DNA from 3 places in the Fodinibius saliphilus genome. Region 2 is predicted to be linked to each of the others. Evidence: riboswitches for the same ligand, from Rfam matches in the RefSeq annotation. Region 2 holds a riboswitch; each other region holds the start of a gene.
The links. A riboswitch is a leader RNA that binds a small molecule or an ion and turns the genes downstream of it on or off. The one in region 2 is predicted to bind thiamine pyrophosphate.
Positions count from the first base shown of each region.

Region 1: it holds a riboswitch for thiamine pyrophosphate, as region 2 does, so the genes downstream of both, FCN14_RS13240 (TonB-dependent receptor) here and FCN14_RS04255 (hypothetical protein) in region 2, are expected to answer to the same signal.
Region 3: it holds a riboswitch for thiamine pyrophosphate, as region 2 does, so the genes downstream of both, thiL (thiamine-phosphate kinase) here and FCN14_RS04255 (hypothetical protein) in region 2, are expected to answer to the same signal.

Region 1 is NZ_VAWF01000004.1:66,997-73,993, forward strand. It holds gene FCN14_RS13230 (DUF2911 domain-containing protein) at 233-778, shown strand; gene FCN14_RS13235 (DMT family transporter) at 850-1,809, shown strand; gene FCN14_RS13240 (TonB-dependent receptor) at 2,032-4,455, opposite strand; TPP riboswitch at 4,547-4,642, opposite strand; gene FCN14_RS13245 (M14 family metallopeptidase) at 5,095-6,997, opposite strand, start outside.
Region 2 is NZ_VAWF01000001.1:1,031,686-1,038,682, reverse strand. It holds gene FCN14_RS04270 (PAS domain-containing sensor histidine kinase) at 1-138, shown strand, start outside; gene FCN14_RS04265 (hypothetical protein) at 209-586, opposite strand; gene FCN14_RS04260 (hypothetical protein) at 831-1,046, shown strand; gene FCN14_RS04255 (hypothetical protein) at 1,517-1,750, opposite strand; TPP riboswitch at 2,140-2,239, opposite strand; gene FCN14_RS04250 (efflux RND transporter permease subunit) at 2,932-5,475, opposite strand; gene FCN14_RS04245 (bactofilin family protein) at 5,475-6,617, opposite strand; gene FCN14_RS04240 (DUF5335 family protein) at 6,940-6,997, shown strand, end outside.
Region 3 is NZ_VAWF01000004.1:401,557-408,553, reverse strand. It holds gene FCN14_RS14750 (M28 family peptidase) at 1-1,167, shown strand, start outside; gene FCN14_RS14745 (DsbA family protein) at 1,241-1,825, shown strand; TPP riboswitch at 1,918-2,013, shown strand; gene thiL (thiamine-phosphate kinase) at 2,062-3,099, shown strand; gene thiD (bifunctional hydroxymethylpyrimidine kinase/phosphomethylpyrimidine kinase) at 3,104-3,931, shown strand; gene tenA (thiaminase II) at 3,959-4,633, shown strand; gene FCN14_RS14725 (ECF transporter S component) at 4,646-5,227, shown strand; gene FCN14_RS14720 (ABC transporter ATP-binding protein) at 5,231-6,736, shown strand; gene FCN14_RS14715 (energy-coupling factor transporter transmembrane component T family protein) at 6,726-6,997, shown strand, end outside.

The sequences.
Region 1 (6,997 bases), on a different contig from region 2:
TAGATTGCGCTATCCTAGAGTACAATGACAGCATAAAAACATTTCTGCAAAGCTTCTATGAGCTATATTCAACTGTATAAGTCTGTAAAAATAGTTGTTATGCCAAGTTTTCAGCTATATTATCATAAGGTATTTGAGCAGATAATCAACTGGCGAAAACAGATATGAACACAGATCATTAATTTTCGGTTACATAACGTGAACTATGAACCACAACCAAATTATTACACTCATGAATCTACTTAAAAAAACTACGATCAAGATAAGCTTAGTACTACTATTAGGCCTAGTCTTCACTTCTGAAACATGGGCTCAAGAGCGCAGTAACCAAGAACCCCGAACAAGCCCAAATGCAACGGTTAGTCAAACCATAGGAACTACAGATATCACTATTACTTATGGACGACCAGCCGTTAATGATCGAGAAATATTTGGGGAGCTTGTTCCCTATGGTGAAGTATGGAGAACAGGGGCTAATGAATCTACAGCTATTGTAATTTCTAACGATGTGACTATAAATGGCCATGAACTCGAAGCTGGAACCTATTCCCTTTATACCGTTCCAAATAAGGATAAATGGACCATTATTATTAACTCTAAGCTCTCTTGGGGAACTCAATATGACAAGGATAAAGACATTCTCCGATTCGAGGTTGAACCCAGAGAAGCTGACTCTCGAGAACGAATGATGTTTTATTTTGAAGAAGTCACAAATGAGAAGGCTACCGTAGTATTACACTGGGAAAACACCAAAGTACCATTTACTATCAAAGTATAAGTTGAAGCTAGATCCAAAAGAACATCCGAAATACCAACGCAACTGATGGTGGGGTATGGCCCCATCATAGTATTCTCGTTTTATTTACCTTTCTTTGGGGGGCTAATTTTATTTTGGCAGAAATAGCACTAAAAGAGATGTCCCCCATCTCTTTTAGTGTTAGTCGTTTTGCTACAGGTGGAGCTGCGATGTTCTTCGTGATGTATCTGCAGTACCGGGCTAAATCCGGCCATAAACATAGCTCTATATCTTTCCTACCCAATATTAAAAAGAAAGATTGGCCGCGCCTGTTACTTATTTCGGTTATTGGCGCCACTCTTGCACCCTGGCTGGGTATTGAAGGACTGGGCCTCACGCATGGTGCACGAGCTTCATTATGGCTGGCCTTGGGGCCTGCAGTCAGTACTGCCTGTGGCTACTTTCTCAGAACCGAACAAATGGGCACCTATGGATTTCTTGGAGTCATACTTGCCGTAATGGGTACACTCATTCTCGGATGGGATGGGTTACAACCTGAACGAGGGTATTGGTTCGGAGATCTTATCCTCATTTTTGCCCTTATTCTTACGATCATTGAATTACATCTTATTAAACCGTTGGCCCGTGATTATGGACCTATACCGATAGTAGCTCTACGTACTGCTATCGGAGGTACGCTTTATATTTTTATTGCTTCTCCCTCCCTATTAAATGTCAGCTGGACCTCTCTCGGCCTTTGGACTTGGATAGCTATCCTTGCCGGTGGAGGCATAGGAGTTGGACTGGGACAGTGGGTAAAAGTTCGAGCTCTAAGAAAACTTGGCCCTACCCAAGTGGTACTTTACGGAAACTTGGTCCCTATTGCCGCCCTGCTCATAGCTTGGCTCAGCATTGGAGAAAACCCCTCACTGCCAGAAATAATATCGGCACTTTTTATTATTAGTGGCGCTATTCTTATACAAGTTATTGATCGTGAACCTGATACCCCATACCAAGATGCAAAAGTAAATAGTATGTATAGCAAACCTGAAAAAGAAACCGAGAACCCGTAGATATTTCCTTTTCAGGATGGCTTTAAAAATGGGGAATTCTGATCAAAGTCAAAGCCTGAGTGAATTCGAAACTGGAGCTTATATGCCCATAGGTAATGAATTCTAATTCACGATAATACAGAAATTGATCAAAAGGATGGTTTTGCAAAGCTCTCTTCAAATAAAAGAAGACAGACCTTTCGGCCTGCCTTCTCACTTACACTAACCTAACACAACATCTATCTAAAAGGTAAACGACAGCTGAAGCATAAAATTGCGTCCCGCTTGCGGATAATAATAATTATAATGTTGCTGACTTCCCTGGCTAAGCAGGCCAAAAGTATAACCGTTTGACTCATACTTTTCGTCTAACAGATTATTAACCTCCAAGGTTGCGGTAATACCTTTAAACAAGGACGCTTTGCTCCACTCATAAGCTACCCGCAAATCATTAACCAAATAAGGGTCTAAAGAACGACTTTTCGTCTGGGTATTATCCAGGTACTGTCGGCTTACATATTTTGTAGTTAGTTGTGCTGTAAAACCCTCTCTATTGAATTGAATAATTGAATTCCCAATAAAATCAGGGGAGAACGAAATATCTGTATCCTGATACCCAAAGACCTTCTGGGTGTTTGTAGAATAGTCGGTCAAGTAATAGTTATACTCATCAATTTTATTGCGGCTTATTGTGGCATTTCCACTCCATTCCAGACCATTCGTTATGTTAGCACCGGCTTGCAGCTCAATACCTGCCCTATAACTATTATCCACATTTTGTCGAATAGCTGATCCAATATCATTTATTTGACCAGTTAAAATGAGCTGATTCTTGTAATCCATGAAGTACAAGTTTGCACTAACAAAAAATCGTTCAAAACTTGCTTTATATCCGGCTTCCCAATCGTATAATGTTTCGTGCTCAGGACGACTTTCAGGAGTCGAATCCACATATTCGTCACGAGTGGGTTCCTTATTGGCCATACTGAAAGAAAAGTAGGCTCTATGGTTACCCTTATTATAAGTGAGTCCTGCTTTGGGATTGAAGAAAGTCAATTCGTCGGTTTGCTTAACATCTACAATATCATAGCTGTTACTTTGATTTTTGATACGGTCCTTACCTAAAAACTTATACGTAACACGTCGAATTTGGGCATCAGCATAGATTGTCAATGCCTCTGTAATATTATACTGCCCCTTTAGATAAGTATTAAAATCTGTTTTAAAGCCATTATTATCGTAATAACGATTTTCGACATTGGTATTACCGAGATACTCACCCCAGATCACTTCACCGAAATGATCTCCATCATATTCATTATAGCCACCACCAAGAGTAATGGATCCCTTATCCTCGATATTATACTCCGTTGAAAAAACGGTGCCATAGAAATGATTATCTAACCATTTACGGCGAACCAGATCACTTTCCGAGACCGTATCCTGACTAAAGATAACGGGACTTATACTATAGTCACCGAGTTCTTCATCTGCCTTATACTGTTCATAATAACCCCGACCATAGGTATAGTGTAGCGAGGCATTGACATTCCAGTTCTTCGCCAAGTCATAAAAATAGTGTAGCTGGTAATGGTCTTGCTGGTAATTATCGGTTTGATCTTTATAGGGCGTACCCGGTTTTTCGGTACCAGCAGAATTGTAGGTACGTTCTCCGTTTTCCAATTTACTTTCGGAAACCCCATTCCAAGCGTGGTATGTTTTTTCTTTACCGGAGAACACATCGGCTCGCAGCAAGCTTCGCTCACCATGCTTAGCTGCAGAAAGGTAAAACGATTTCAAATCCGATGATGCCCGATCGATATATCCGTCTGACGTAATTTTTGAAAGACGGCCTTCGAACTGCCACCCATTTTCCATAAGACCGGAACCGAGCATTACATTAGCTTTTTTGGTATCAAATGAGCCGATCCCGGTATTCACCTCTCCATAGGCATCCGATCGCATCTGTGAAGTCTGTACATTCACCGTAGCCCCAAAGGCCGCGGCTCCGTTCGTCGATGTCCCCACACCACGCTGGATCTGGATATTTTCAACGGATGAAGCTAAATCAGGAATATCGACCCAATATACGCCGTGTGATTCTGCATCGTTAAGCGGTATACCATTAATAGTTACATTTATACGCCCTTGATCAACACCTCGGATTCGCATCCCTGTATACCCAACCCCGGACCCGGCATCAGAAGTTGTTGTTACTGATGGAGAGCTACTCATCATGTAGGGCATATCCTGACCCAGATTTTTCTTTTCAATATCTGTACGGCTCACATTATCAAAAGCCATGGGCGAGGCTTCATCTACACGCAAAGCCTTTACGAACACTTCATTACTAATAACGGTATTGGGCACCAAGCTAATAGTAAGCTCACCTCCTCTTTTTGTCGTGTCGATAGTCTTGGATTTAAAGCCAACAAAAGTCACTTTTATTTTTGATGAAGCGCCCTCTTTTAATGACAGGGTAAAGGCTCCATTTTCATCAGCCGAAATACCGTTTTTAGTATCGAGCTGAATAATATTCGCCCCGGGCAGCGGTTCATTACTTTGTGCATCAATAACCATTCCGGTTATAGTTTGAGCAACAAGTGTGGTACTCATTGCCATCAAAAAGCATAGAAATGCTGTTGCTCGTATTAGTTTGAAATACATAAGTTCCTCCGTCTTATAGGATTCATAAGAGCGGGAGATGAACTTGCAAGGAATGCTGATCAATCCGGCAGTTATTGTACTTTTTTCGGTAGTATCACTGCCTTGGTTTCCCTACGCCGATCTTAATCGGTTCAGGTTCTCAGGGTATGGTCTCAGCCTGCTGTTGCAAGCACCCCCAACCTTTGTAAAGTTAGAATGCGCCCAAAGATACGGGCATAAGGCGGAAGTTTCAAAAGATAAGACAAAATAAATACTGGTGCCTTTGCAATATCGTGGGGTAAAACCCCTTTAAAAGAAAAGATGCTGCAGTGTAACACTAAATGACGACCTCAAATGAATACTAGAGACCTTTGCAAAACTAAGTGTCATCCTGATAAAAAAACAAAGTGAGGCAGTAGGAGGGGAAAATACTATGGCATCTATTCTCCCTTAGAAGGGTTTGATTGTGGTTCAGCTTCAAACTCTTCATCACACCGCTCTTCATAATGACAAAGCGGGGGTCATTCAAAGTCTTCAACTATATTCTCGTCCCCGATCTAAGTTTTCAAACAGAATGATGCATTTCCACATCTCTTAAAATACACTGGCTCCTAGACAAAGTATAAGAGCCAGTAAAAATAAAACTGTTTGTGTAACAACTTACTGCCCTACCATAAATACGGCATTACCGAACAGCAGCTTCCCGTTATACCAAAAAGCACGAAACAATGGATTATCAACCATATACACAACAGAACCATTTCCCATCTCCTGCACACCAAAAGTAAGCGTGTTATGTAGCTTCTCCTCAGCTTCATACCCTATGAAACCACTCATATGGGCGTCTGCTTTAGCAACGCCTACATTCCACCCTTTTTCAAGATATTTATAGGCATCAGCATTTAGTTTAAGAGAGAAATAGCTGTCATCATATCCAAATGCCAAAGGATGGCTATTATCCATGGTGATTTTAAAAATGGAACCACTATTAAAGTTCGATATATATTCACGCTGTTGGTCACCATATTCATTGAGAACCGTGCCAGATTCAGGGGTCTCTTTCTCATTTCCATCATCAGGCTTTCTTTCGATACTGAACCCCTCCTTACCTGCTAAGTAACCGTTTGCACCCTGTAGTGCAATAAGTTTTCCGCCGGAAGAAATCCACTCTCGGATATCATCAAATCGGCTGCTATCAATAACACCATTATAATTACCCGAGGGCATAATAAGCACCTGGTAGTTATTAAGATCTACCTCACCGAAATAATCAGTATCTAGCAGGGTAACCGGATAATCAATCTGCTTATCAAAATAATGCCACACTTCGCCTACCATATTTGAGTAAGTTCCTTCTCCGGATAGCAAGGCAACGCGCGGTCGGTCAAGATATCGCACGGAAGAAGAGCCAAAATCTGCCCCGGACTGTACAAAACCGGTTGGCACCGCTTCCAGATGCTGATTGTGCTCGGTAGCAAGATCATTGACCAACTTATCAAAATCGGTGCCTTTAAACTTGTTATCAGAACGGGTGATTACCAGCGTACCGGCGTCATACGATTGATCTTCTATTTTAAATTCTTTCTCTGAAAATCGAATATTGATATCATGCTTTAAGAGGTCAGCCAACAAACCTACATCCGAAAGGTCTTTCCATTCTGCCAGGTAAGCATAGGCGTTTTCATTTACAGCATTGTCAACTTTCTTTTCAGGCATTGAAGCTGCTTTCATATCCAGCTCTTCTGGTACAGCATAGCCATCTAACCCATAAGCATAGTGCTGCTCCCAGGCCGTGATATCATAGGTTACAGAATCGGCCAGCTCAGGACGCGGTTCAAATAATATACGAGCCAATACTGACTTTGGCTGATAGGCACTTACCAAGTAATCTCCTTCCTCAATACGCTGACGACGCTTTTGTCCTGTCTTGTAGTTGTATGCCGATACCCGTTGGTCATCGGAGGCTTGTCCGTATTCCACCTTGTGCTTGTCGAGAAGCTTGAATAAAGCCCGCAACTTATCGGGATTATTATCCTTATCAATAACAAAAGTCTTGTATTCACCAGCGGGATTACTTTGAGCTTTTTTATAATAATTAGAAAACTCACTGACTAACTTTTCCGCATTCATGGAACTAATCTCCACGGTGGATAATCCTGTTGTATGGTGATGGGTCAGGCGATCTTTCAATGTTAAGGTATCTCCCACTGGCTTCTTTATACCAAGGCCGGAATATCCTCCGCCGGCCTGCTCATAGGTCATTCCAATAGACCCGTTAAAAATGGGATACGTATCACCATAGCTGGGATAGAAAAGATCAAAGACTTCGCGAGTGAAATAGAGCCAGCTATTTTTATTAAAATATTTTGCGTGATTTTCACCGATGGTATACTGAAAATTCCGTTGCCATTCTGTAATAGCTTTATGAAACGGTTCGGCAGCAGGAGCAAAATAATAAGGCGAGGTATAACTCTGCTCATGAAAATCAACATGGATATGGGGCATCCAATTCTGAAACTGTTCTATCCGCGCCCGACTTTCTTTCTGTGTTAACCACGCCCAA
Region 2 (6,997 bases):
AAAATAGAAGACAAGACTAATGGGATGGGATTGCGATTGATGAATTTCCGGGCCCAGATGGTTGGGGGGTATTTGGAGGTTCATAGTAAAGAAGGAGAGGGCACTGAAGTAACATGTAAAATCCTTAATGGTTCCTAATCAATGATTGCTTAAGACTAAGTTACGAGGTTCTCACTAGTTTTATTATATAGGCAAAACTATTAACGGTTTACAGTTCCCACACCTGTAAAGGATAAATATTAAAGTGGTTATTTAATTTATTTTTTACTTCAGTGCTTCCATACTCAATAACTATGACAGTAGTAACATCCCATTTGTTATTTGATGTTTCAAGCATTCTTTGAAGTGCTGAATTTGAAATGGCTTTGTCTAGGCAGTATTCATTAATAAATTCAAAATAATAATCAATGCCATCTTTTTCGGCTACAAGATTTGGATTATACTCTTCATCAATGATTTTGGAAGGCGGTGGACTGGGATATTGGGGATGTTCCTCTATCCAGATACTTCCAAAGTTCAGTTTCTGAAGCATTGGTACGAGCTTCTTTAAAAATAAATCTAGTTCATTAGCAGATAGTTGCCCCATATAATATCTCTCTCCCTCTCTATTTATAAAAAATATAAGCAACTTTACTTTTAAATGTAATAATTAGTATTAGGTAATTAAAGAACATTGATAAAATATCATTTCAGCAGTAACAGAAAATTCCTTACACGTAATTTGGTTATTATTTTTTAAATTAAGTATTCACGGTCGTCTAAAGAAGAGGTGGGTATGAGTGAGTTAAATGGAAAATCTATTTATTGATTCATCTCAGTGGGTTTAGTAGTTGGTTTACTCTTTTGGTGTCATTATTGGCAGTGAAGGAATATCAGTACGGGCAAATACCCTCTTGGCTGTGTTATCTTCTGTTTTATGTGGTTCAATTGGCATTGTCTTTGGCATGGGGGATGGTTTATTATTTGCCTTTTTAGGTACATTAGGTGTACTATTTTTGACAAATGTATTTCATCTTCACCACATCGAAGATATACGGGGATACTGATTTACATCTGCATATAAAGAAAGGTACTGCAGATTAATGAGATAATGACTCATTTATAAATCCAGTGCTTTTGAAGCTATTGATCGGTATGCGCTGGGGGAGCAAAAAGATAACACCGCTATTCGTTGGTTAGGAGAAAAGGAGACAAGTCACAAGCATTTATATATAAACAAAGAAAACAACAGACGGATTGTTTTGCCTCTGTGCTTGCAAAACTGGGAGTCGGCAGATGAGAGGTAGTGTGTACGCTGGCCGGCCTAATATCTGAGGTGCATATAGCAGCACTGGGGGCATTAAAAAACAGAAGTATCTATTGCCCATTATTTACAGTATCCCAAAGAGCTGTGTATCAGTCCGAATTGAAAACTTCTATTCTGATAAGATAAAACCTCTTCACGGTTCAAGGGCTACTTCTTTCCGACTTAAAAACAGTTCATGAATTTACTTATTATGATTAATTACAAACAGGCTTATCCCGGTTCATCGAGACTCTGGTCAATATTGTCAATTGCATTTTGATAGGCTTCCTCTATAGTTTCACCCCAAGCTTTGACCGTTTTACCGTTATTTTTTTGGGCGGTTATTTGTACTCCATCCCATTTGGTTTTTGCGTCGATTACCGAGTACCCTAGGTAGCTTTTTTCTTTTAACAAATCAGCACGTTCATGAAATATGTTTTCCCTATTTTGTTTATCAGATCTCATGGCTTTTAGTTGAAATAGTTAACTTATCTTTTCCTAGTTTCTTGGTTTGTACAGTATTTCGGTTATTGGGCACCACTCGGTTCCCTTGGTAGTTTGCGTAAACCATTCCATTCTTGATATGCTCCAATGCATCATAGAATTCTTTGTATATGTCAATATTATGGTAATTATGATGTAGTAGGTAACTTCAAATGTATTGTAGGGTAATTTCTGACATTGGATATAAGAACTAAGATCTGATGGTTATTTTTCTCTATAATTTTCAAGTACATTGATTGTATGGAAGGCAATTATTTTTGCTGTAAATGTTAATATTGGTATTACAATAATTTCTAAAACAAAATACCCCCCCATAATGGGGGGCACTTTGTTATCTCTCTCTCTTAGTTTTTTGAAGCCAACAATTTCCTTTCGCCGGTATTGCCCGGATCAAGTTCAAGGGGTATAATCTCAGTCCCGATAATTATCAGGACACCCTCAACCATTGGCTTATAATTAACCACCTGTCGGTGGCCAATAAAACCTGAGTACACTTTTTTGCCTTTTGAGGAGGCGTAAAAGAAACCAAAGGATAGCTTTTTGGTTTATTTATTTCTGTACCGTAGCACAGCTATAAATTGTACTCATTTAGTAATCACTACACCAAAGATTCTGTAAATAATATAATTGGTGATGGGTTTCTTGTATGCAGTTTAAACCGATAGTTACGTTGTGGGGATTTCCCTATTGAAAATGTATGATTTTATCAACTTGATATGTATCGACACCTATATTTTCCTATGAATCCTGTTTTATTTAAGAGCATGTCCATTTATTGGTTTGAGTGGTTATTCATTTGCTTGGATAGTAATTATCCTGGACCTGTAATATTTTAACTAACAATTGGTGGTTTATTTCCAAGTTATATTTGTCTGATAAGTACTGGTGTATTTTTTTTCATCTCCTTGCAGCATGTTACCATCTGCTAAGAAGTGCAGTATATCTTCTGAAATGGCCCATTGGTAGATTAGCCATTTCCAGTCAGGTAACTGTTTAGCAGTATAGTCTTCCTCATAAATCGTTTCCGACTTTTCGTGCAGTACGGCAGTTTTTAGCAGGAAAGGGAAAACTCTCGAATATCTTTATTAGCTGTTAATTGAGTGGCATACGCCCCACCTGTAAAGCGATGGAATTAACTTTCCTTAACCTCTTATTGTATCTTTTGTAAAGTCCTTAGAGCTAAGCTTGGTAGATAATATTAAAAGAGCAGGCAGTGTAACTAATGCGGTTATCAGTGAAAGGCCAATTCCCAGAATGGCCACCTCTCCGATTGAACGCATTCCCGGATGTATTGAAAAAAGAAGGCCGCTAAAACCGAGCATAGTGGTAAATCCGCTTACCAATACATGCTCACCTGTTGACTTCAAGACAGTTTTGATGGACTTTTTTCCCTCTTCCAAGTAACGATGGACTATATGAATTCCACTATCATCACCAATACCCAATATCGTAGGTAATACAACCAAGTTATAAAGGTTAAGACGCCACCCCAGCAGGTCCATAAGCCCAAATAACCAAATAAAACTAGCGATCAAAGGGAGTAGGGCAAAAATCATCCATTTAACTTTATGAAGGATCAGGAGTTTGAAAATGATGATAAATAAGATAGTTAATATAAGCATGGTTGGAGCTTCGGCAATCATTAACCGTAACATATCGGAGGCAACGATGGAGGTCGAGCCTGCGTAATAGGTTTTATTATTATCCAAAGTGACTTTACCAACATCATCAGTAAAATTCATGGAATTTCGGCCATCAGATAACCCTACCGATGGATAGATAATGACTAAATTTCCTATATCACCATTTTTTGAAGTAAAGGGAGCTTTAAGAAAGTCGGGGATTTTTTTAAGTGGTATTGCGGTCTTTGTAGATGCAGCCGAACGCAGTCGTTGTATCACTTTGCTGTCATTTTCTTTGATAAAAGGATCCGATAATAATGCTCTTATATTTTTGAGTCTATTCAATTTGTGCTGTATCTCAAGTGTAGTTGCTGGGAATCGATCCTGAAAAATCTCTACTTCTCTTATAGTAGGGGTTATAGTATCTTTTGCTGCACGCTCGCGAAGGATTTCTGCAACTTTGGGTGCGTGCGAAGCGTTGTCAACAATAATATAAGCGGCATTGCGTGTTTCCCGGTCACTGTATACGTTCCACACCTTTTGGTTGAGTTCTCGATAGCGTTCGTATTTAGGTTCGAGTTTTCCAAAATCATATTCAAACGAAAGATTGGGTAGTTTGATCAGTGTAATGGCTGTAACTACAATTGATATTCCTATGATACCAATTGCGATATTTTTCCAGCTGTTACTCTTGGTATAAGGATTTTGGTGATCAGCTAAACTACTTTTCGGAGATTTTTTTTGCAGGTTTAGTATGGGGCTCTGTTCTAGCAATACAAGCAGGGCCGGCAAGAAAAAGAGATAGGCAATAATAGCAAATTGAAGACCAATACCGGCAATCATTCCAAATTCACTGAAGCCCTTGAAGTCTGCAATGAGGAGTATGAAAAAGCCAGCTGAAGTTGTTAGACCTACCGTAAAAATAGCTTGACCTGTGGTCATAAAAGTGGTAATAATTGCTTCATCAACAGTCTCTCCTTTTTCGCGCTGCTCGGCATACCGTGCGAAAAAGTGTATGCCGAAGTCAATCCCCATCCCAAAAAGGAGCAAGCCCAGGGTTGAGGTCATGATATTCAATGTCCCGTGTATTATATAAGTGATTCCGAAGGTCCAGCAAAGACTAAATGCGAGGGGCAACCCAATGAGTAAGAGATAAGCCGGTATTTGAATAAGCTGCTTACTAATATTGTGAAATAACAATTGCTCGCTACCATTTCTTCGATAGCCTTTATAGGAAAAATATAGTACGACTATACTCATCAGTAATAAAACGCCGGCGCCAAATGAATCTATTACATCATCAGTAATGGTTTCAATTTCGATGAGAGTTCGTATCAAACGCCCGGCTGCCACAACTTCCATTTGCGGGTGATAAGAAGAGGGGACAAGTTGGTCTATCAGCTGATTCAAATCGGCATAGGTATCCTTGATGAATTGAAGATCCGTTTGGGCCCCGCTGGGAAAAAATTTTACTACCAGTATTGTAGAATCTGCTGATAGGTTATATTCTGATCCAACAAGCGCCTTATATTTTTCATCTAGTTCTTCTCCCAGCGAATCAGTATCAACAGAATCATCTTCTTCAAGATCAACGAAAAAGGGATTTGCTTCCTGTTTTGCTTCGGTGATTTTGGTGGTCAAGAACTTCTCGAGTAGATTAAGTTCATCATCCGTAGCTAAATAGAGGGCATTTTGCTGCAAAAAATTGATCTCTTTTTTAAATTCAGCGCGGAAGAAATAGGGAGTGTCATAATCATCACCCCAAAGATTGAGGGCCGGATCTATTAAATCTTTGGCAAATTGTTTGTTGGCTTCAAAAGAGGGGCTGTGTATTGCTACAGCTAATTCATGTTCAGCCCCTACTTGGTTGCGTAAAGTGTTTAACGCTTGTACACTGGGGTATATTTGGGGGATTAGTTTTGATAGGTCATTATCAATACGGAGATTGGTTGCCAGTACAAAACCGGCCAAAGCAACTAACAAACTTACTGAAAAAACCGCTATTGGTCGGCGAATAGCCTGTTGCAGTATTGGCCGTAAGTGTTGAAACAGCCAGTTAATCATTACATAGCTCCCTGGGGATTCTCGATACTTTCAGTTACTGTTCGGTTTATCCATACATATCGCACAATACTACCCAAGCCAAAAAAGAGTAGCAGAATATTTAGCACCCAACCTATAAAAGGCAGGTTAACTAGTATCCCAACAAGGATCATCCCAAGTGCCAGTCCCCAATAATAGGTAGAAGTTGTAGCTTCTTGTTTAAAATACACAATGCCCATACTACCCAATAGCATAGCTACGAATAGGTAACTGAAAAGTAGTGCCAAACCATACATGAATAATAAAATAATGGAAAGAGGGATTGTTAGGACAAGTATAAATAGCGCAGTTATAACAATGGGCCAGGCGATAAACGATAGTAAGCCTGTACCGGTATTTTTCAACATCTGTTCGGTAGAGAAACGGTATAGGTCTTTGGAAGTCTGTTCAAACAGTCTTATAAAAATTAGGCCAGTGATTAAAAGTGCGAGGTATAATCCAATTTTAAATAGTAAGACAGGCCATATTTTTGGTTTATTTATTGTGATTGTGAGATTGGGCGGGATGATGCCAATATTTTCTCTGTGCACTTCTTGATCGCTAATTATATTGGTGCCGTAAGTTGCCTGATAATTTTCACCAAAAGTTATATCAGGTGTATAAAAATGAGCTTTATTATTGATACGGCCATCTATTCTTATTGTGGAAGCTGCAGCGTTTAACTGTCCTTCAACTAATCCTCCTTCAATAATAATGGTTTCAGCAGCTATATGAGCATTTCCTATAATGTGGGTGTTATTTGTGATACGAACTTCACGACCGGCCACAAAAATATCTCCATTTACGTTTCCGTCAATAATGAAGGTTTCAGCAACCCCAGCTAAAAGATCACCAATAGTTCCCCGAATGCTAGCGTGTCTACTTGCCAGTATAGCATCATCAGTGATATACCCATCTATAGAAATAAGTTCTGCAGCCGAAAATAAATCATTGCCCAGCCATCCGAAGATATCAACAGTTTGGCCTGCGGCCATAAATTGCGTTTTAATGGAGTCCGTTTTCACAACCTGGATATACTCTCCAATTCTATAATTGTTGCTTTGGGCTGTTGCTAACTGAAAGAAAATAACTGATAGCATAAGAACCAGACATAGTTTTTTCATCGTGCAACTCTCTATCATTTTCATTAAGTGGCATTGTAAAATCCATTGTTTAAATAATGGTATTTGTGGGGTTATTCTGTAGCAGGTATACTGATATTATTGTAAGAAATATCCTGATAGCTTAAACTTTAACTAAGCTATCAACTACCTCCTATAACAATGCTTCCCTTCTCAATACCTTTTATAAGATATTAGAGGCACTTCGAAGTTGCTTTTCATGTAGGGCTTTTACTGTCATATATGGGAGTAATAAACCCTCTTTAATCTTAGAGAAGAAAGAAATATTAAGCAGTAATTGTAAATCATAAAGAGAAGTGAGGAAATGATGGCTATTAAAGAAATTGAAAAAAAAGAGTGGGGGGAGTATTTCAACTCTTTTT
Region 3 (6,997 bases), on a different contig from region 2:
AATGATCCCAGCGATGATCCTGCACTCTTTAAAGGAGATACCAGGCTCTATTATGGCCGGTATGACTACAAGTATGAAAAGGCCCGTGAAATGGGGGCTGCAGGAGTATTAATTATTCATACCACTCCTTCAGCTGGATATGGATGGAGCGTTGTGGCCAACAGCTGGAGTCGAGAACGTTTTTATATGCGTGGTGACAAGTCGCTTAAAGGTTCTAATACAAAGTTTAACGGTTGGTTGACCAAAGAAGCAAGCAAAGCCTTGTTTGCAAGTGCAGGTTTGAAGTTGGAAGAGCAGCTTAAAGCTGCTGAAAGTCGTGATTTTGAACCGGTACCTCTTAATGGATTGTCATTAAACTTAGAGTTGTCTGCTACGTATCGTAAACAAGAAGCTCAAAATGTCCTTGGATTAATAGAAGGAAGTAGTAATGAGTTGAAAGATGAGCACCTTGTTTATACTGCTCACTATGATCACTTAGGTATTACCCAGCCGGTGAAAGGAGATTCTATTAATAATGGTGCTTTGGATAATGCTGCAGGAGTTAGTGCAGTATTAAATATCGCGAGGGGATATAAAAAACTGCAGCCTCAACTAAAGCGTAGCACCTTATTCCTGTTTGTGGGAGCCGAAGAGGTTGGTTTGTTAGGATCAAAGTATTGGGCTCAAAATCCAACGGTACATCCCGGCAAAGTTACAGCGAATATTAATCTTGATGGGATGAACGTTTATGGGAAGACCAAAGATTTGGTGCTTATTGGCTATGGACGAAATAGTGTAAGCGATACAATTGAAGATTTGGCAGAAGAGAATGGTCGAAAAGTGAAGCCAGATCCCCATCCTGACCGAGGATATTTTTATCGATCTGACCACTTTCCCCTAGCGAAAAAGGGTATTCCCGCTATTTTCCCTAACTCGGGAACAGAGTATGTGGATAAACCTGAGGGGTATGCGGAAACTGTGGACAGTTTGCAGAATGCAAATTATCATTCTGTGAATGATGAAATAAATGAGTATTGGGATCTTTCTGGAATGGTACAGGATGTGCAGCTCTTTTTTAATGCGGGATATAGAATTCTAAATGCTGAGGAGATGCAAAGGTGGGATAAAGGGGATGAGTTCAAGCAGATGCGTCTTAAGATGATTGAAGAAGTATCAGTCCAAAAATAATTTTGAAAGATATATCGATGACAATCGTTTGTGGAAAACGAAATAATAATATTTTTAAATGAGGAAAGAACTGATGAGAAAAATTATAAGTATATGTTTTGTAACCGCTGTAGTGTTGATGGGAATAGGGACAGTTCAGGCCCAAAGTGATTCTTCTGACAATGTTAAAATTACTATCACTGAGTTTAGCGATTATCAGTGCCCGGCATGTGGGCAGTACCATCCTATTGTTAAGAAAATAAAGAAAGAGTTTGGCGACCAAGTCGAGCTCAAGTTAAAGCATTATCCCTTAAATATGCATCAATTTGCTGCTCTTGCTGCACGAGCAGTAGAATCTGCCGGTAATCAGGGGATGTTCTATGAGATGCACAATATGCTTTACAATAATCAAAGGTATTGGTCAAATTCTGTTAACCCTGCACCTATATTTGAAGGTTATGCTAAAAAAATAGGCCTTGATATGGAAAAGTTTCGCAATGATTTGAATGCGGCGGAAACCCAAAAAGCTGTTATGCAGGAAAAGGAGGAAGGCAAAAGGCGAGGAGTGAATTCTACTCCTACCTTCTTTATTGAAGGCGAAAAACTGGATCCTCTTCCAAGGTCATATGAGCAGTTTAAGGAAGTGGTTGAAAAATATCTTGCAAAGAAGACAGGTTAAGTAACCGTTTAAAAGCCTTTTATCCCTAAGGCAGGGGCTTGCATTGCATGCGATAAAAGGATAGCTTCACCTACTATTTAGAATTAAGTATTGCTTGTCGTTAGGAGTGCTGTAGGAATGCAGCTGAGATGACATCCTGGCTACCTGATCTGGTTAGTACCAGCGGAGGGAAACGACAAATCATTAGTACTGATTTTTCCTGCCTCTTTCTGGCGGCGAGCAGCATAATAATTTATATGGCTGATTCGCTGACATCCCCAAATATAGGTGACTTGTCTGAAGAGCAGATTATTGCTCTCTTTGCCAATTCATCATCTTCGCCCAATGAGATCGGTATAGGAGATGATAGCTCTGTAACAGAGGGGCCCAGAGGACTTAAGCAGCTTATAAGTACAGACCTTATTGTAGAGCATGTCCATTTTAGACGCCAAGAAATTTCCCCCCGTTTTTTGGGCTACAAAGCACTGGCTATAAATCTCTCCGATATTGCTGCCATGGGTGGTAGGCCTACCGGTTTTTACGTATCCTTGGCTCTGCCCAAAGAGTTATCTGTAAATTGGCTAAGGCAGTTCCGAAATGGATTAGTTGCTCTTGCCCAAGAGTATGACATTTCATTATTGGGAGGCGATACTACTCGTTCACAGAATGACATTATTATAAATATTACAATTATCGGTGTTGGGAAACCGCAGCAGGTAAAGCTGCGCAGCGATGCAGAAGTCGGTGATATTTTATGTGTTACCGGAACTGTGGGAGATTCAGCAGCCGGTTTTGAAATACTATCACATCCAGATCAATATACCCATCTAGCGAAATCAGTGCGCCAGCAGCTATTAGGGCGACATCAGGAACCTGAACCGGAAGTTGAAAAAGGGCAGTGGCTGGCCCAAGAAAAAACGGTACATGCAATGATTGATCTTTCTGATGGGTTGTTAAGAGATGCTTACCACATAGCCCATCAAAGTCACTGTCGTATTAAAATCGCGTTAGAACAGCTTCCATTGTCGCGTGCTTTCAGATCTTTTTATGAAAAGGATGGTACTCATGAACAGGCACAGGAGTTTGCGGTGGTTGGAGGAGAGGATTATAAGCTCCTATTGACAGTAGCCAAAGATGGCGTTAAGGATTTACAAAAGAGGTACAAACAGAATTTTGGCACCATCCTACATCAGATAGGAAGTGTTAGTGAAGGTGATTCTGAGGTTGGAATGTTACGGAGTGGGGCATCGGTAGAAATTAAAGAACAAGAGTTCAAACACTTTAAGGGATCTTAGTTTTATGCAAGATAATTCGAAACAGACGTATGATAAGGTATTGACCATTGCCACCTCTGATAGTGGAGGAGGGGCCGGCGTACAGGCAGATCTTAAGACCATTTCTGCATTGGGATGTTATGGAATGTCCGCTTTTGCTGCTCTTACGGCTCAGAACACACAAGAGGTGCGTGCTATTCATGAGGTGCCGCCCCAGTTTTTAAAAGACCAAATTGATGTGGTGGTAGAGGATTTTGAAGTAGATGCAGTTAAGATAGGAATGTTATTTACCGGAACTCTAATGGAAGTAGTTGCAGATCGCATTAAAAAACATGATCTGAAGAATATTGTGTTAGATCCGGTTATGGTTGCTCAAAGTGGTGCTCAGCTTATACAAGATGAGGCCATCGAAGTAATAAGAGAAGAACTGTTTCCATTAGCAGATCTTATTACTCCAAATATTCCAGAGGCTAAACGATTACTGGGGTGTGATATAAACGGTCATGAGTCGATGAAAAAGGCGGTTCAGGATCTCTTAGAAACCGGTGCTGGGGGAGTACTACTTAAGGGCGGACATTTCGAGAAGCAAGAAAGTATCGATTATTTGGCGATAGCATCAAAAGACCCGGAGCTGCACCAGTTTAAGGCAAAACGCATAGAAACAGATAATACCCACGGCACAGGTTGTACCCTCTCTTCAGCTATTGCTGCGTTCCTGGCAAAGCGATATTCTATGCCTAAAGCTGTTGAACAGGCAAAGCTGTATATCACGCAGGCTATTTCGGCAGGTAGTCAATATGATATTGGGAGAGGCGGTGGCCCGCTACATCATTTTCACCAATTTTGGAACTAGTATCTAAACATAAAGTATTGAAAAGGAATGGAATTTACTGACAAGCTTTGGCAAGAAATTGAACCTATCTATGATCATATATTAGAACTGCCATTTATAAAAGAATTGACGGATGGTACCTTATCGGAAGAGGTATTCACTTTTTACCTGAAGCAGGATACTTTATATCTGTCTGATTATTCACGAGCGCTTTCACTGGCAGGTATTCGGTCGGACAGCAATGAACAAGCTCGTCAGTTCCTGAATTTTGCGACCAATGCTATTGATGTAGAGCGAGAGCTGCATGGCGAGTTTTACGAAAAGTTAGATGCGGGAAGTCCCTTGCAAAAGTCGCCTTCCTGTTTTGCATATACTAATTATTTACTTGCCACGGCAACGATGAGAGATAATGCCATTGCCATAGCAGCGCTACTTCCGTGTTTTTGGATATATCGTGAGGTAGGACTTCATATTTATGAACATGCTGCTCTTGAAAACCCCTATCAAGATTGGATCAATACCTATGCAGGAGAAAAGTTTAATGATAGCGTTGAAAAGGCAATTGCAATAACAAACCGGGTTGCGGAAGAGGAGCCCAATCGCCGCCGAAAGCAGATGATACATGCTTTTGTGCGTTCTTCCCAAATGGAGTGGAAGTTTTGGGACAGTGCATATGAGATGGAACAGTGGCCCCGTCAACCTAAGAATGCTGTTCCGGCATAGGTGAATAAAACGATGAAGAAACGATACAAACTTAAACTTTCTGACATCTTAGTCACCACAGTTATAGCCCTTGTTTTTGGGGTGATTTATAAGTTATGGGGGCCTCTATACTACGCTATAAAGCCGCTTGGTATGCATCTTGAGCAATTGATTTATGGTATGTGGTTTATTGCAGCAACGGTCGCTTTCCTGCTTATTAGAAAACCGGGGGTAGGGTTATTAGCAGAGGTTGCAGCAGCTTCGGGCGAATTTTTTATGGGTTCCGAGTGGGGCTTGGCAGTTTTGTTGTCGGGAGTGGCTCAGGGGCTGGCCTCAGAGATGGTATTTGCCGCGAGAGGATATTGCAAGTATTCTATCGGGGTGGCTGTAGCAGCGGCGGCGGCAGCAACAGCTGGATCTCTTTTGTTGGATTTATTGCAGGGCTACATCGGTGACCTTGCTATATGGAATCTTTCCCTATTGATTCTATTTCGATTGTCTGGTGCCATCATTATTGCCGGCTGGATGGCCCACTGGTTAGTTTCAGCTCTGGAAGATGCCGGTGTAGCCGATCTGGTTCGTCCGGTGGGTACTGCAACGGTAGACTTGAATTAATATATGAAAGCATCTGTATCACATAGCGATACGAAACATTTGGCAGTTCATTTAAAGGACTTGAGGGTACGATTTTCGAGTAGAAATTCGTTGCTGTTTGATGGTTTGTCACTAAGTATCCCAAGGGGAGAAAAAGTGCTGTTGCTAGGGCCTTCAGGTTCAGGAAAGTCTACCCTGCTGAAGGTGATAACAGGGCTTATTCCTGAGGCTATTGAAGAGCCTGTTGAATGGAAAGAGCGAAAGACCTTAGACTCATGGGGCTATGTATTTCAAGATCCCGATTCGCAGTTTTGTATGCCTTATGTAGATGAGGAGATCGCTTTTGTGTTGGAGAACATGGGGGTGCCGACTTTTGATATGGCGCGTGAAATCGATTACTACTTACAGCAAGTTGGATTGGATTTTGCAGAAGCTCATCGGCCTATTTCATCCTTATCGCAGGGGCAGAAACAACGACTGGCATTGGCTTCAGCTCTGGCCCTAGAACCGGATACGCTGGTACTGGATGAGCCTACTGCCTTACTGGATCCGGAAGGGACATCTGAGATTTGGCAGCATGTACGTACGTTAGGTCGTGATAAAACATTGTTAATAGTTGAGCATAAAATTGAAGAGATTATCGAATTTGTAGACCGGGTTTTGGTACTGGATCAAGAAGGAGCTTTGGTAGTTGATGGTTCTCCAGAGGAGGTACAACAGAATCATCGCTCGTTACTGGATAGATATGGAATCTGGCATGCAGAGAGCTGGGGTGTTCATGATCAGGGATATCAAATAGAGGTAGAATCTAATACCAATTTCCCAAATGATTCTGAACCCCCATTGCTCGATATCAAACATCTCAAAGGATTTTATAATGAGAAAACTTGTATTACCATGCCCAACGTTCAGGTTCAGGAGGGAGAATGGATTACTATTACCGGTCCTAATGGCGCAGGCAAGAGTTCGTTGTTGATGGCTTTGATGAAATTAATCACTACAAAGGGATCAGCCCAATTGCAGGGCCAGCATATTAGTGATACTACAGAATTGGCATCAGAGATCGGTTTTATTTTTCAAAATCCGGAGCTGCAGTTTGTTGCTCAAAGTGTATATGAGGAGGTAGCTTTTACGTTGCGGAAAGAGCAGCTCCCAGATCAACAAATAGGTATAAAGGTAGAGCATATCTTAAAGCAGTTTAGCCTAAAGGCATTGGCTGATGAAAATCCCTACCGGTTATCTACAGGTCAACAACGTCGTCTTAGTGTAGCATCCGTATTGGTCGCAGATCGCAAATTGTTATTGCTAGATGAGCCTACGTTCGGGCAGGATGCAGGCAATACTTTTACTATTCTCAAGGAACTGGAGAGGTATCGTAAACAAGGTGCGTCGCTGTTAATGGTTACTCATGAACCACATATTATACAGAGGTACGCCACGCGTGTTTGGGAGATTGAAGATGGGGAGCTACAGGCTGATTATGTTGGGAATCGCTTTCAAGAAATAGAGGGTAAAAGCCATGCTGTATAAAGAAAAGTACTCGTCGTGGATTTCTCGTATCAACCCATCGCTAAAACTAGTACTTATGATGGGTGGAATTCTTGTGATACTCTTTATCCACAATATTAATGTTATGATACCTCTGGTAGTAGGATTCGCCGGAATGCTGCTATTGGGGACGGGACAGCCAAAAGGAAAGGTACTACTGTTTGTGCTACCTTTACTGTTTATATTTTTTTCAACGGGGGCTTCGATGATCCTCTTCGGAAAGGGAGATACGGTATGGTGGCA